One region of the Micromonospora luteifusca genome, then DNA from elsewhere that is predicted to be linked to it. Evidence: riboswitches for the same ligand, from Rfam matches in the RefSeq annotation. Region 1 holds a riboswitch; each other region holds the start of a gene.
What was found. A riboswitch is a leader RNA that binds a small molecule or an ion and turns the genes downstream of it on or off. The one in region 1 is predicted to bind S-adenosylmethionine.
Positions count from the first base shown of each region.

Region 2: linked by a shared signal. The riboswitch ahead of JOD64_RS12035 (aminotransferase class V-fold PLP-dependent enzyme) and the one ahead of JOD64_RS23865 (ABC transporter substrate-binding protein) in region 1 are both predicted to bind S-adenosylmethionine.
Region 3: linked by a shared signal. The riboswitch ahead of thrC (threonine synthase) and the one ahead of JOD64_RS23865 (ABC transporter substrate-binding protein) in region 1 are both predicted to bind S-adenosylmethionine.

Region 1 is NZ_JAFBBP010000001.1:5,216,407-5,219,751, forward strand. Features, by position in the region: gene JOD64_RS23860 (amino acid ABC transporter permease) at 1-786, opposite strand, end outside; gene JOD64_RS23865 (ABC transporter substrate-binding protein) at 829-1,710, opposite strand; SAM riboswitch class IV at 1,989-2,100, opposite strand; gene JOD64_RS23870 (APC family permease) at 2,188-3,345, opposite strand, start outside.
Region 2 is NZ_JAFBBP010000001.1:2,701,841-2,705,185, reverse strand. Features, by position in the region: gene JOD64_RS12035 (aminotransferase class V-fold PLP-dependent enzyme) at 1-1,226, opposite strand, end outside; SAM riboswitch class IV at 1,297-1,417, opposite strand; gene JOD64_RS12030 (PrsW family intramembrane metalloprotease) at 1,441-2,919, shown strand; gene JOD64_RS12025 (hypothetical protein) at 2,944-3,111, opposite strand; gene JOD64_RS12020 (GroES family chaperonin) at 3,205-3,345, opposite strand, start outside.
Region 3 is NZ_JAFBBP010000001.1:2,722,802-2,726,146, forward strand. Features, by position in the region: gene thrC (threonine synthase) at 309-1,595, opposite strand; SAM riboswitch class I at 1,606-1,741, opposite strand; gene JOD64_RS12120 (DMT family transporter) at 1,809-2,777, opposite strand; gene JOD64_RS12125 (ArsR/SmtB family transcription factor) at 2,869-3,174, shown strand; gene JOD64_RS12130 (DoxX family protein) at 3,261-3,345, opposite strand, start outside.

The DNA.
Region 1 (3,345 bases):
GTCTCCTTCCGTCGCGGCGGGCAGCGCCGGCGCGGTCTCGTCCTGGTCCTCGTCCTCGTCCTCGTCTGGCGCGGTGGTGGCCGGTCGGCCGTTGCGCAGCCGCCGGTCGATCCAGTTGACGACGTGCGTCAGCGGGACGGTCAGCACCAGGTAGCAGAGCCCGGCCAGCAGCAGCGCGGACTCGTTGCCGGTGGTGGCCGCGTAGTCCTGCCCGATCCGGAACAGCTCCCGCTGGCTGGCCACCAGGCCGAGGAAGTAGACCAGGCTGGAGTCCTTGATCAGGGCGATGAGCTGGTTCACCCACGCCGGCAGCACTCGCCGGATGCCCTGCGGAATGATCACCAGCCGCATCGCGTCGGCCCAGGAGAAGCCGAGAGCACGGGCGCCCTCCAACTGGGCGGCCTCCACCGACTGGATGCCGGAGCGGAAGATCTCCCCGATGTACGCGGCCGCGATGAGCGACAACGCCAGGATTCCCAACGGGTACGGGTCCGGCCCCCAGACCTGCATGCCCAGCGGGGCCAGCCCGACGCCGATCAGCAGGATCGTCGCCGCGGCCGGAAGCCCTCGGAACACGTCGGTGTAGACCCGCGCCGGCCAGCGCAGCCAGCGGCTGCGGGAGATGCCGGCGACGGCCAGCAACAGGCCCAGCACCGAGCCGAGCAGGGCGGCGGAGACCGCCAGGATCAGCGTGTTGGGCAACCCGACGGTCAGCATCTCGGGCAGCGCCTCGCGCATGGCGTCGATGTCGAAGAAGGTCTCCCACAGAGTGCTCAACGGATCCATCGGTCGCCTCTCCTACCGCCCTGCTCGCTCGTCACCGGGTACTCAGGAAGCGGTCGACGCGGACGCCGACGGCGTGGCTGCCGCGGACGGGGCCGTCACCGTGCCGCTGCCCGGCGTGAAGTCCGCCGGGATCGGCCGGCCGGGGTAGTACTGCGCCTGCAACCGGCTCCAGGTGCCGTCCGCGATGACCTCGTCGAGGCCCTTGTTCAGTGCCTCGCGCAGCTTGTCGCCGCCCTTGGCGACGGCGTACGCGGTCGGTGCCGGGCTGAGCTGCTTGGCCGCAACGCTGATCTTGCCGTTGCTCTCGGCGGCCGACTTCTCGCCGATCTCGGCCGGGGCGATCCACGCGTCGGCGGTGCCGGCCTTGAGCTGGTTGATCGCGCCGTTGTAGTCCGGCACCCGCACCGGGTCGAGCTGCTCGCCGGTGGCGTAGTCGTCCTGGACGGTGCCCTGCACCACCACGACCCGCTTGCCGGCGAGCTGGTCGAAGCCGGTGATCGGGGAGCCGGCCGGGACGTCCAGGCCGAAGTAGCCGAAGTCGTAGCCGTTGCCGAAGTCGACGGTCTTCTTACGTGCCTCGGTGATGGTGATCGAGGAGCTGCCAACGTCGAACTTGTGGTTGTTGACCTGGGAGAGAAGGGCGGAGAAGTCGGTGCCGACGAACTCGACCTTGAGGCCGAGCCTGCTGGCCACGGCGGTCAGCAGGTCGTTGTCGAAACCGGTGAACTTACCGTCCTTGAGGTAGACGTTCGGCGGGGCGTCGGTCAGCGTGCCGGCCCGCAGCACGCCCGGCTGCGCCAGGCCGTACGGGTTGGCGGTGGCGTCGGACGAGCTGTCGTTGCCGCAGGCGGTGAGCGTGGTCGCGGCCAGGATCGTGGCCGCGCCCAGGGCGGCGGCGCGGGTCAGGGTAGGAAGAAATCGCACGGGTGTCTCCGAAAAGGTCGCGTCTCGGCGTGCACAGGCGTGCGCCGCCGACGGTGCGCCCGATGGGCGTACCGCTGGGAAGGGCTCGGGAAGGTGAGTGCGCTAGTGCGTGATGCCGCGACGACAGGCGGCGCCGCACATTCGCATCATGTCCACGTGCCGTCGCCGGGTCAGTGCCGGCGAGGGCCAACCGGCGCGGACATCCGCGACGTCGGTCGATGGGGCGCTGCTGAGGATGATGCTCATGGTTCTCCCGGGTCTGTGCTGACCTGGGTGCCAGGCCACGCTTGCACCGGCGTCGTGCCGGTGCCTGGTCTTCACCCGGGGCACCCCACCGCGGAGGAGGGTTGCCGGCCAGCGAGCCGGGGCTTCGCGCTGGCACTCATGACCTGCGGCGAGGCTAGCAGCACGCCCGGGTGGATCGTCCAGTCGTTATGACCACGCTCACGGTGTGCGACGGGATGCCCCGCCCACAGGTCAGCCGGCGTGCACGTGCGGGCGGCGGCGTCGGTCGGGGTCCTGGCGGCGCAGGATCTCGCGGGTGACCGAGGCGGTCGCACCCTGCCCGAACGCCAGGTAGCGCAGGATGTTGCGACCCGGGCCGCCCTCGCTCCACTCGAAGTAGATGTGTGGGCGTCGCCGGCTCCGGTCGCGGATCTCCAGCAGCAGCGCGGCGAGCGCGTTGGGCACCGAGGAACTGGTCAGGCTGAGCACCGGGAAGGCGTCGTCCGCCACGCTGCCACGGACCAGCAGTTCGGTCTCGAAGTCCGACGGGTCGCTGACGTGGACCTCGACGAAGATGACGTCGCTGTCGTCGGGAAAGTCGTTGTCCGCCATGGTCTGTTCCAGCTTGGCGCGGTACTCGGCCACGTCCCGGCGGTCGGGATCATGGGCGATGAGCCGGATTCGCCGTCCGGCACGCTCGTCGATCATCCGGGTCGCGACGGGGTCCAGTTCGACGTGGTCGACCCGCAGCTCGAAGGCCCGGGACAGCCGGGAGAGCAGCGAGACCACGATGATCCCGCCGATGAAACAGGCCGCGATCTTGACACCGTCGGGGCGTTCCACCACGTTCGCCAGGGTGGTGTAGACGAAGATCACCGCGATGGCTCCGAACGAGAAGGTGCGGCCGCGCTGACGCCGTCGCACCGCCGCGAGCGTCACCGCGGTCGCCGCCGAAGTGATCAATACCAGGACACCCGTGGCGTACGCGCCGCCCTGCGCGTCCACGCTGGCCTCGAAGACGACCGTGATCAGAAACGCCACCGCGGTGAAGACCAGCACCAGCGGCCGGACGGCCCGCGCCCAGGTCGGTGCCATGCCGTAGCGGGGCAGGTAGCGAGGTACGAGGTTGAGCAGACCGGCCATCGCCGACGCCCCCGCGAACCACAGGATCCCGATGGTGGACAGGTCGTAGACGGTGCCGAACACCTCCCCGAGGTGCTCGTGCGCCAGGTAGGCCAGCGCCCGGCCGTTCGCCGGTCCGCCCGGCTGGAAATCCTCCGCAGGGATCAGCACGGTGGTCGTCACGCTGCTGGTGATCAGGAAGGCGCTCATGATCACCGCGGCGGTGGTGAGTAGCCGGCGCGCGCCGCGAATCCGGCCCAGCGGTCGAGCCTCGGAGTCCTGTGGGTC
Region 2 (3,345 bases), 2.5 Mb from region 1:
AGCAGCCGGTCCACCTGTGCTGCCGTGCTGCCGAGGCCGATGCTGGCGCGCAGTGCGGTCGGCGGCAGGTCCCGCCGGCCGGTACGCCCCGCCGCCTCGGTGAGCAGCCGTCGGGCCAGCGGGTGGGCGCAGAACAACCCGTCGCGTACGCCGATCCGGTGCTCGCCGGCCAGCCGCGCGGCCACGTCGGCGGAGTCCCAGCCGGCGACCACGAACGAGACGATGCCGACCCGCGGCGCGTCCGGGCCGAAGGTACGCAGCTCCACCACGTGCGGCAGGGCGGCGATGCCGGTCCGCAGTCGGGCCAGCAGCGCCTGCTCGCGGGCGGCCAGCGCGGCCCGGTCGGCGTCGCCGAGCGCCGCGCACACTGCCGCCAGCGCCACCGCGCCGAGCAGGTTCGGGGTACCGCCTTCGTGCCGTGCCGGACCGGTCGTCCAGGTCACGTCATGGGTGGCCGGACCGACGCGGCTGGTGGCGCCGCCGCCCGCCAGGTACGGCGGGGCCTCGTCCAACCAGTCCGCCCGCCCGATCAGCACGCCCGCGCCGAACGGCGCGTACAGCTTGTGGCCCGACACGGCCAGGTAGTCGACGTCGAGGGTGAGCAGGTCGACCGGGGCGTGCGGGGCGAGTTGCGCGGCGTCGAGCACGATCCGGGCACCGTGCCGGTGGGCCACCTGGGCCAGCTCGGCGACCGGCCACAGCTCACCTGTCACGTTGCTCGCACCGGTGACCGCGACCAGCACCGGCAGCGCCGGGCTGCTGCCCCGACGTAGCTCGCTGAGGGCGGCGGCGAGGTCGCGTACCGCCCCGGCGGGGTCGGTGGGCACCGGGAGCCGCACCGAGCCGCGCGGCCAGGGCAGCAGGTTGGCGTGGTGCTCGGAGGCGAAGGTGACCACGGTCGTGCCGGCCGGCAGCGCCCGCGCCAGCAGGTTGAGCGCGTCGGTGGTGTTGCGGGTGAAGATCACGTGATCGTCGGCGCGGACGCCGAAGAAGTCGCCGATCGTCTGCCGGGCCTGCTCGTACGCGAGGGTGCAGCGCCGGGACAGTGCTCCCGCGCCACGATGCACGCTGGCGTACCAGGGCAGCAGCTCGGCCACCGCGTCGGCGGCGGCCTGCGCGCACGGTGCGCTGGCCGCGTAGTCCAGGTTGATCTCGCCTGGCACGCCGAGGACGTCGAGCGGCCGCGACGAGGCCGGCGTGGGCGTGGCGTCGAAGCGGGTGGGCAGCGAGGGGACGAGGGTGACGGGCACGCCGGAACCTCCGGGGTCAGGGACCCCGGGTGCACTGTTGGGACGGGGTCCGCGCTTGCCCAGCACACCGATCGGGCTGGGCCCGGTCATCACCCGGGGCACCCCACCGCGAACTCGACGAGGGTTGCCGGCCAGCAAGCCGGGGCTGAACGCTGGCACTCGTGACCTGTCGGCAGCATAGCGGCTACCGATGCGCCCGGACCAGCCGGCAGCGGATGGCTACGCTGACCGCATGGCCGACACCCCGCCCGGTTCACCTCTGCCGTCGTCGCCCGCATCCACGGCCCCGTCCGTCGGCGAGGCACCCCGGATGCCGTTGCGCCGACTGGGCTGGCGACGGTTCCTGGTGCTGGCCGGGGTAGTGCTGTTCATCGCCGCCTGCGCGGTGTTCATGGTCTTCACGCTCGGCCAGTCGCTCGGCGCGCAGGCTCTGCTGATCGGGGTGGCCGCCGCCATTCTGCCGGTGCCGGTGCTGGTCGCCTGCTTCCTCTGGCTGGACCGGTACGAACCGGAGCCCTTGAAATATCTGGTCTTCTGCTTCGCCTGGGGGGCGTTCGTCTCCACCGCCGCCTCGCTCACGGTGAACGACTTCGCCGCGAGCCGCTTCGACGACTGGGGCCTGCCGTCCGCGCTCACCGGGGTGCTGGTGGCGCCGTTCGTCGAAGAGCTGACCAAGGCACTGGGCCCGATCCTGCTGCTGGTGTTCCGCCGTCGTGAGTGGTCCGGGATCACCGACGGCCTGGTCTACTGCGGGCTGTCCGCGGTCGGCTTCGCGATGGTGGAGAACATCCTCTACCTGGGCGGGCTGGGCTACGCGTCCGGTGCCGACCGTTATGGCCCGGCGACGGGCATCCAGCAGGTGATTTCGATCTTCATTCTGCGGATCCTGTTGTTCGGGTTCGCCCATCCGCTCTTCACCTCGATGACCGGTATCGGGCTGGGCATCGCGGCGCGGACGGCCGACCGGAGGGTGCGGGTGCTCGCCCCGATCGCCGGCCTGCTGCTGGCGATGATGCTGCACGGCACGTGGAACCTGCTGCCCACGCTGACCCAGGTCACCGGCGAAGCGTTGATCATGCTGTACGGCTTCCTGGGCCTGATGGTGCCGGTCTTCTTCGGCACCGTGGGATTGGCGGTGTGGCTGCGCGCCTGGGAGGGGCGGCTCACCGAGCGGACATTGCCCGACTACGTCCGTGCCGGTTGGCTGAGCCCACCCGAGGTGGCTGCGTTGAGCAGCCTCGGCAGGCGGCACGCGGCCCGCAGTTGGGCGCGGCGGGTGGCCGGCGACGCCGGGGTGCGGGCGATGCGCGGCTACCAGTCCGCCGCCACCCGGTTGGCCCTGCTGCGCGACGGGACGCTGCGCGGGTTGGACCGTAAGCCCGCCGACCAGGAACGGACCGCACGGGAGGAGCGGGAGTTGCTGGACACCATCAGCGCGTACCGGTCGTTCTTCGTCGGTCGGGACCCGCAGGCCCCGACGGGGGTCTGGGACGGCAGCCGCTACCACCTGCGCTTCCCGGACGGTACGCAGCGTTCGGTGGATGCGCCGGACGAGCCGGTGGTGCCGATTCCGGTGGTGCTGGCCCCTGCTCCGCCTCCGGTGGGATACGCCCCGCCCGGCTGGCCCGGCCTGCGCCCTGCGGCGCCGTGGCCGCCGGGTCATCCCTGATCGCCGGCGCCCCGGCGGGCCGGTTCAGGTCATCAGGGTGGTGAGGAAGTCACCGAAGCCCTGGAACATCGCGATCAGCGCAGCCCCGATCGCCTTGAACATCTGCGCGGCGCCGTCCGGCCGGAAGGCCACGAAGTAGATCAGGAACGCGACACTGCCCCAGGTCAGCAGCTTCTTGACGAATACTGGCATCGTCCCTCCCCAGGGCCACGGTCGCCGGATGGCTTCCCGTCGTGCGCCAGGGCAAACGGTGCGCGGCCGGGCCTGCTGGCCGGGGGAGGTGGGTCAGAGGTAGAGGCCGGTGGGATCGTTCTCGATCCGCTCGGCGGCCACGGCGTGCACGTCCCGCTCCCGCAGCAGCACGTACCCACGGCCGTGCAGCTCGACCTCGGAGCGGTCGTCCGGGTCGAAGAGCACCCGGTCGCC
Region 3 (3,345 bases), 2.5 Mb from region 1:
TCTTCGGCGAAATGCCCTCCCGCACGGAGCATCTTGCGCCGTCCGGTTCCTGCCGTCAAGTACAGAGCGGCGGGTTTTCCACACTCACAGCGAAATTCCAGTTACCGGGCGGCTCTTCCCCACGCGACCCCGACCCAGCACGTGATCCACTCCAGATCGCCGATGTGGCGGTGTCCAGGCGCTCGGATACCGCCACGTCGGCGAAACGGAGCCGATCAATATCGCGACGCCAGCGACCCGGACCGACGCCACAGGCGCGGGCGCGGGCGCGGGCGCGGGCGCGGGCGCGGGCGCGGGCGCGGGCGGGGTCAGCCGAGCAGGCCGGCGTCGCGGGCGGCACGCAGCGAGGGCTTGATGTGGTGGGAAGGCCCGACCTGGCCCGCCACCGCGTCGATGGTCTTCAGTCCTTCGCCGGTGTTGAACACGACGGTCTCCGCCGTCGGGTCGAGCCGACCGGACTCGACCAACTTGCGCAGCACCGCGACGGTCACCCCGCCAGCGGTCTCGGCGAAGACACCGGTGGTGCGGGCCAGATCGCGGATGCCGGCGCGGATCTCGTCGTCGTCGGCGTACTCCATCCACCCGCCGGTGCGGCGGACCGCCTCCAGGGCGTAGAGGCCGGCGGCCGGGTCGCCGATGTTGAGCGACTTGGCGATGCCGGTGGGCTTGACCGGGATGATCGTGTCGGTGTCGGCGTGCAGAGCGGTGGCGATCGGGTTGCAGCCGGCCGACTGGGCCCCGAAGACCTTCCAACCGCCGGCCGGGGCCTCGACCAGGCCGATCTCCACCAGCTCGGAGAAGGCCTTGTCAATCTTGGTGAGCAGCTCGCCGCTGGCCATCGGGATGACCACCTGCGCCGGGATCCGCCACCCGAGCTGCTCGGCCACCTCGTAGCCGAGGGTCTTGGAGCCCTCCGCGTAGTACGGCCGGACGTTCACGTTGACGAACGCGGTGTCCTCGAACTCGTCGGTCTCCACCAGCTCGCCGCAGAGCCGGTTGACATCGTCGTAGGAGCCGTCGATGGCGACCAGCTCACCGCCGTAGACGGCGGTGGTGATGACCTTGCCCTGTTCCAGGTCACTGGGGATGAAGACCACCGAGGGCACCCCGGCGCGGGCGGCGTGCGCGGCCACCGAGTTGGCGAGGTTGCCGGTCGACGCGCAGGCGAAGCGCGTGAAGCCGAGCGCCTTCGCGGCGGTGAGCGCCACCGAGACGACGCGATCCTTGAACGAGTGGGTGGGGTTGGCGCTGTCGTCCTTGACCCAGAGCGGCGCGGTGAAGCCCAGCTCGGCGCCGAGGTGCGGCGCCGCCACCAGCGGGGTCAGCCCCGGGTCGAGGGTGACCCGGCTGGCCGGGTCCTGACCGGCGGGGAGCAGTGCGGCGTACCGCCAGATGTTCTTCGGGCCGGCCTCGATCTGCTCACGGGTGACGGTGGCCAGGGCGGCGGTGTCGTAGTCGACCTCCAGCGGGCCGAAACACTCGTAGCAGGCATGCTGGGCGACGAGCGGGTAGCAGGCCGAGCAGGCGCGACAGACCAGGGCGCGGGCGGGGCTGGCGGAGGTGCCGATGCCGGATTGGGCGAGCGTCGACGTCATGTCGAGAGTCCTCTCATCTTTCCCCGCATCGCACGGTGCGGCGGGGACGGAATTGGCACCTGCCCCGCGGGGCGCTCAGCGGTGAGCGCGCGGGGTGGTTGCCGGGGCGTCGTCGGGCCGTATCCCTCAGCCCCTCTGGATGAGGTATGCAGTTGTGACGTCGAGTCTAGGCAAAGCCGGGCGCAGCCTCCAGCGCCCATCCCAGTGGGTGGGTCAGCGGGCGTTCACCGCCACCGGGTCGACCACCGCGATCTGGTCCGTGACCGCGGTCGACTGCGGCAGGGACGAGGGCCGGACCCGCGCCCTGGTGGCGAGGTTCGCGGCGATCAGCGCGGCGATCGTGATGGCGGCACCGACCAGCTCGACGGGTTCCGGGCGGTAGCCGCGGGCGATCTGAACCGCGAAGGTGGTCACCGGGACCAGGTTCATGAACAGCGCGGCGTTGGCGGCACCGAGCCGCTGCACGCCGGTGTTCCAGGCCAGGACCGCGATCACGGCAGCCACAATCACGGCGTACGCCAATTGCGGGGCGACCGCCGCGAGGTCGGCGGCGGCCGGCGCGTGCTGCCAACCGACGGCGTCGGCGCCGATGCTCGCGGCCAGCATGGCGGCTGTGCCGGCGAGCGCGGTCAGTGTGGTGAAGCGCAGCGGCGACCAGTCGCCGAACCGGCTGGCACCATGCGTGTAGATGCCCCAGCCGAGCACCGCGCCGATCATCATCAGGCCGCCGAGACCGAACTGGCCGAGCCCCGCCAGGCTCCCGCGGGTGATCACCAGGCCGACGCCGAGGAGCGCCACCAGGGAGAGGGCCAGCAAGAGCGGCTTCGGCCGTACGCCGTCACGGGCCCACCGGACCAGCTGAGTGATCACGGGGGTGGTGGCCACGAAGAGGGAGATCTGCTGGGGGGCGGCGTGTTCGAGCGCCAGGTTGGTGAGCAGGTTGAAGCCGGCAAAGCCGACTACGCCGAGCACCACGATCTCGACGGCCCGGCCGCCGGGCCGCAGCGCGCCGGAGCCCTCGCGGAGCAGCAGAATGGCGACGAGAATGACGGCGGCGAGCAGGTAGCGGGCGGTGGTCAGGTTGAGCGGGTCGATCCGGGTCAGCGCACTGGCCAGGACCGGGAACATCACGCCCCAACCGAGCACGGCGAGCAGCGGATAGGCGGCGGCGCGGGATCGCATCGTCAGCTCCAATGTTCGAGTATCGTCGAACCAACGACACCGACCCTAGGGTGTCGTTCGACGATTGTCGAACAACGGTTACACTGGTCACATGGAGCCGCACGAACCTGACCTGACCGACATACCGGTCACCACCGTGCTGGCCGCACTCGCCGACGACGTGCGGCTACAGATCGTCCGGGCACTCGCCGAGGGCGGCGAATCCGCCTGCGGCAGCTTCGACTTCGGCGTCTCCAAAGCGACCCGCAGCCACCACCTCAAAGTGCTGCGCGAGGCGGGCCTGACCCGCACCCGGGCCGCCGGCACCAGCCGCCTGGTCCGCCTCCGCCGCGACGAACTGGACCGCCTCTACCCGGGCCTCCTGCACGCGGTTCTCGGCGCGCGCACGCCAGCCTGACGCTCCGCCGCCGGAATGACCCCAGACCGGGGCACGTCGCCGGAACCGCCTCGTCGAGGCTCCGGCGACGCGCGGTACGCGTGCGGTCAGACGACCATCGAGTTCGGCTCAGCCACCGACACGGGCGGAGTTTCGGCGCGACGCCGGGCGAGCAGAGTGTCGAGCGACCAG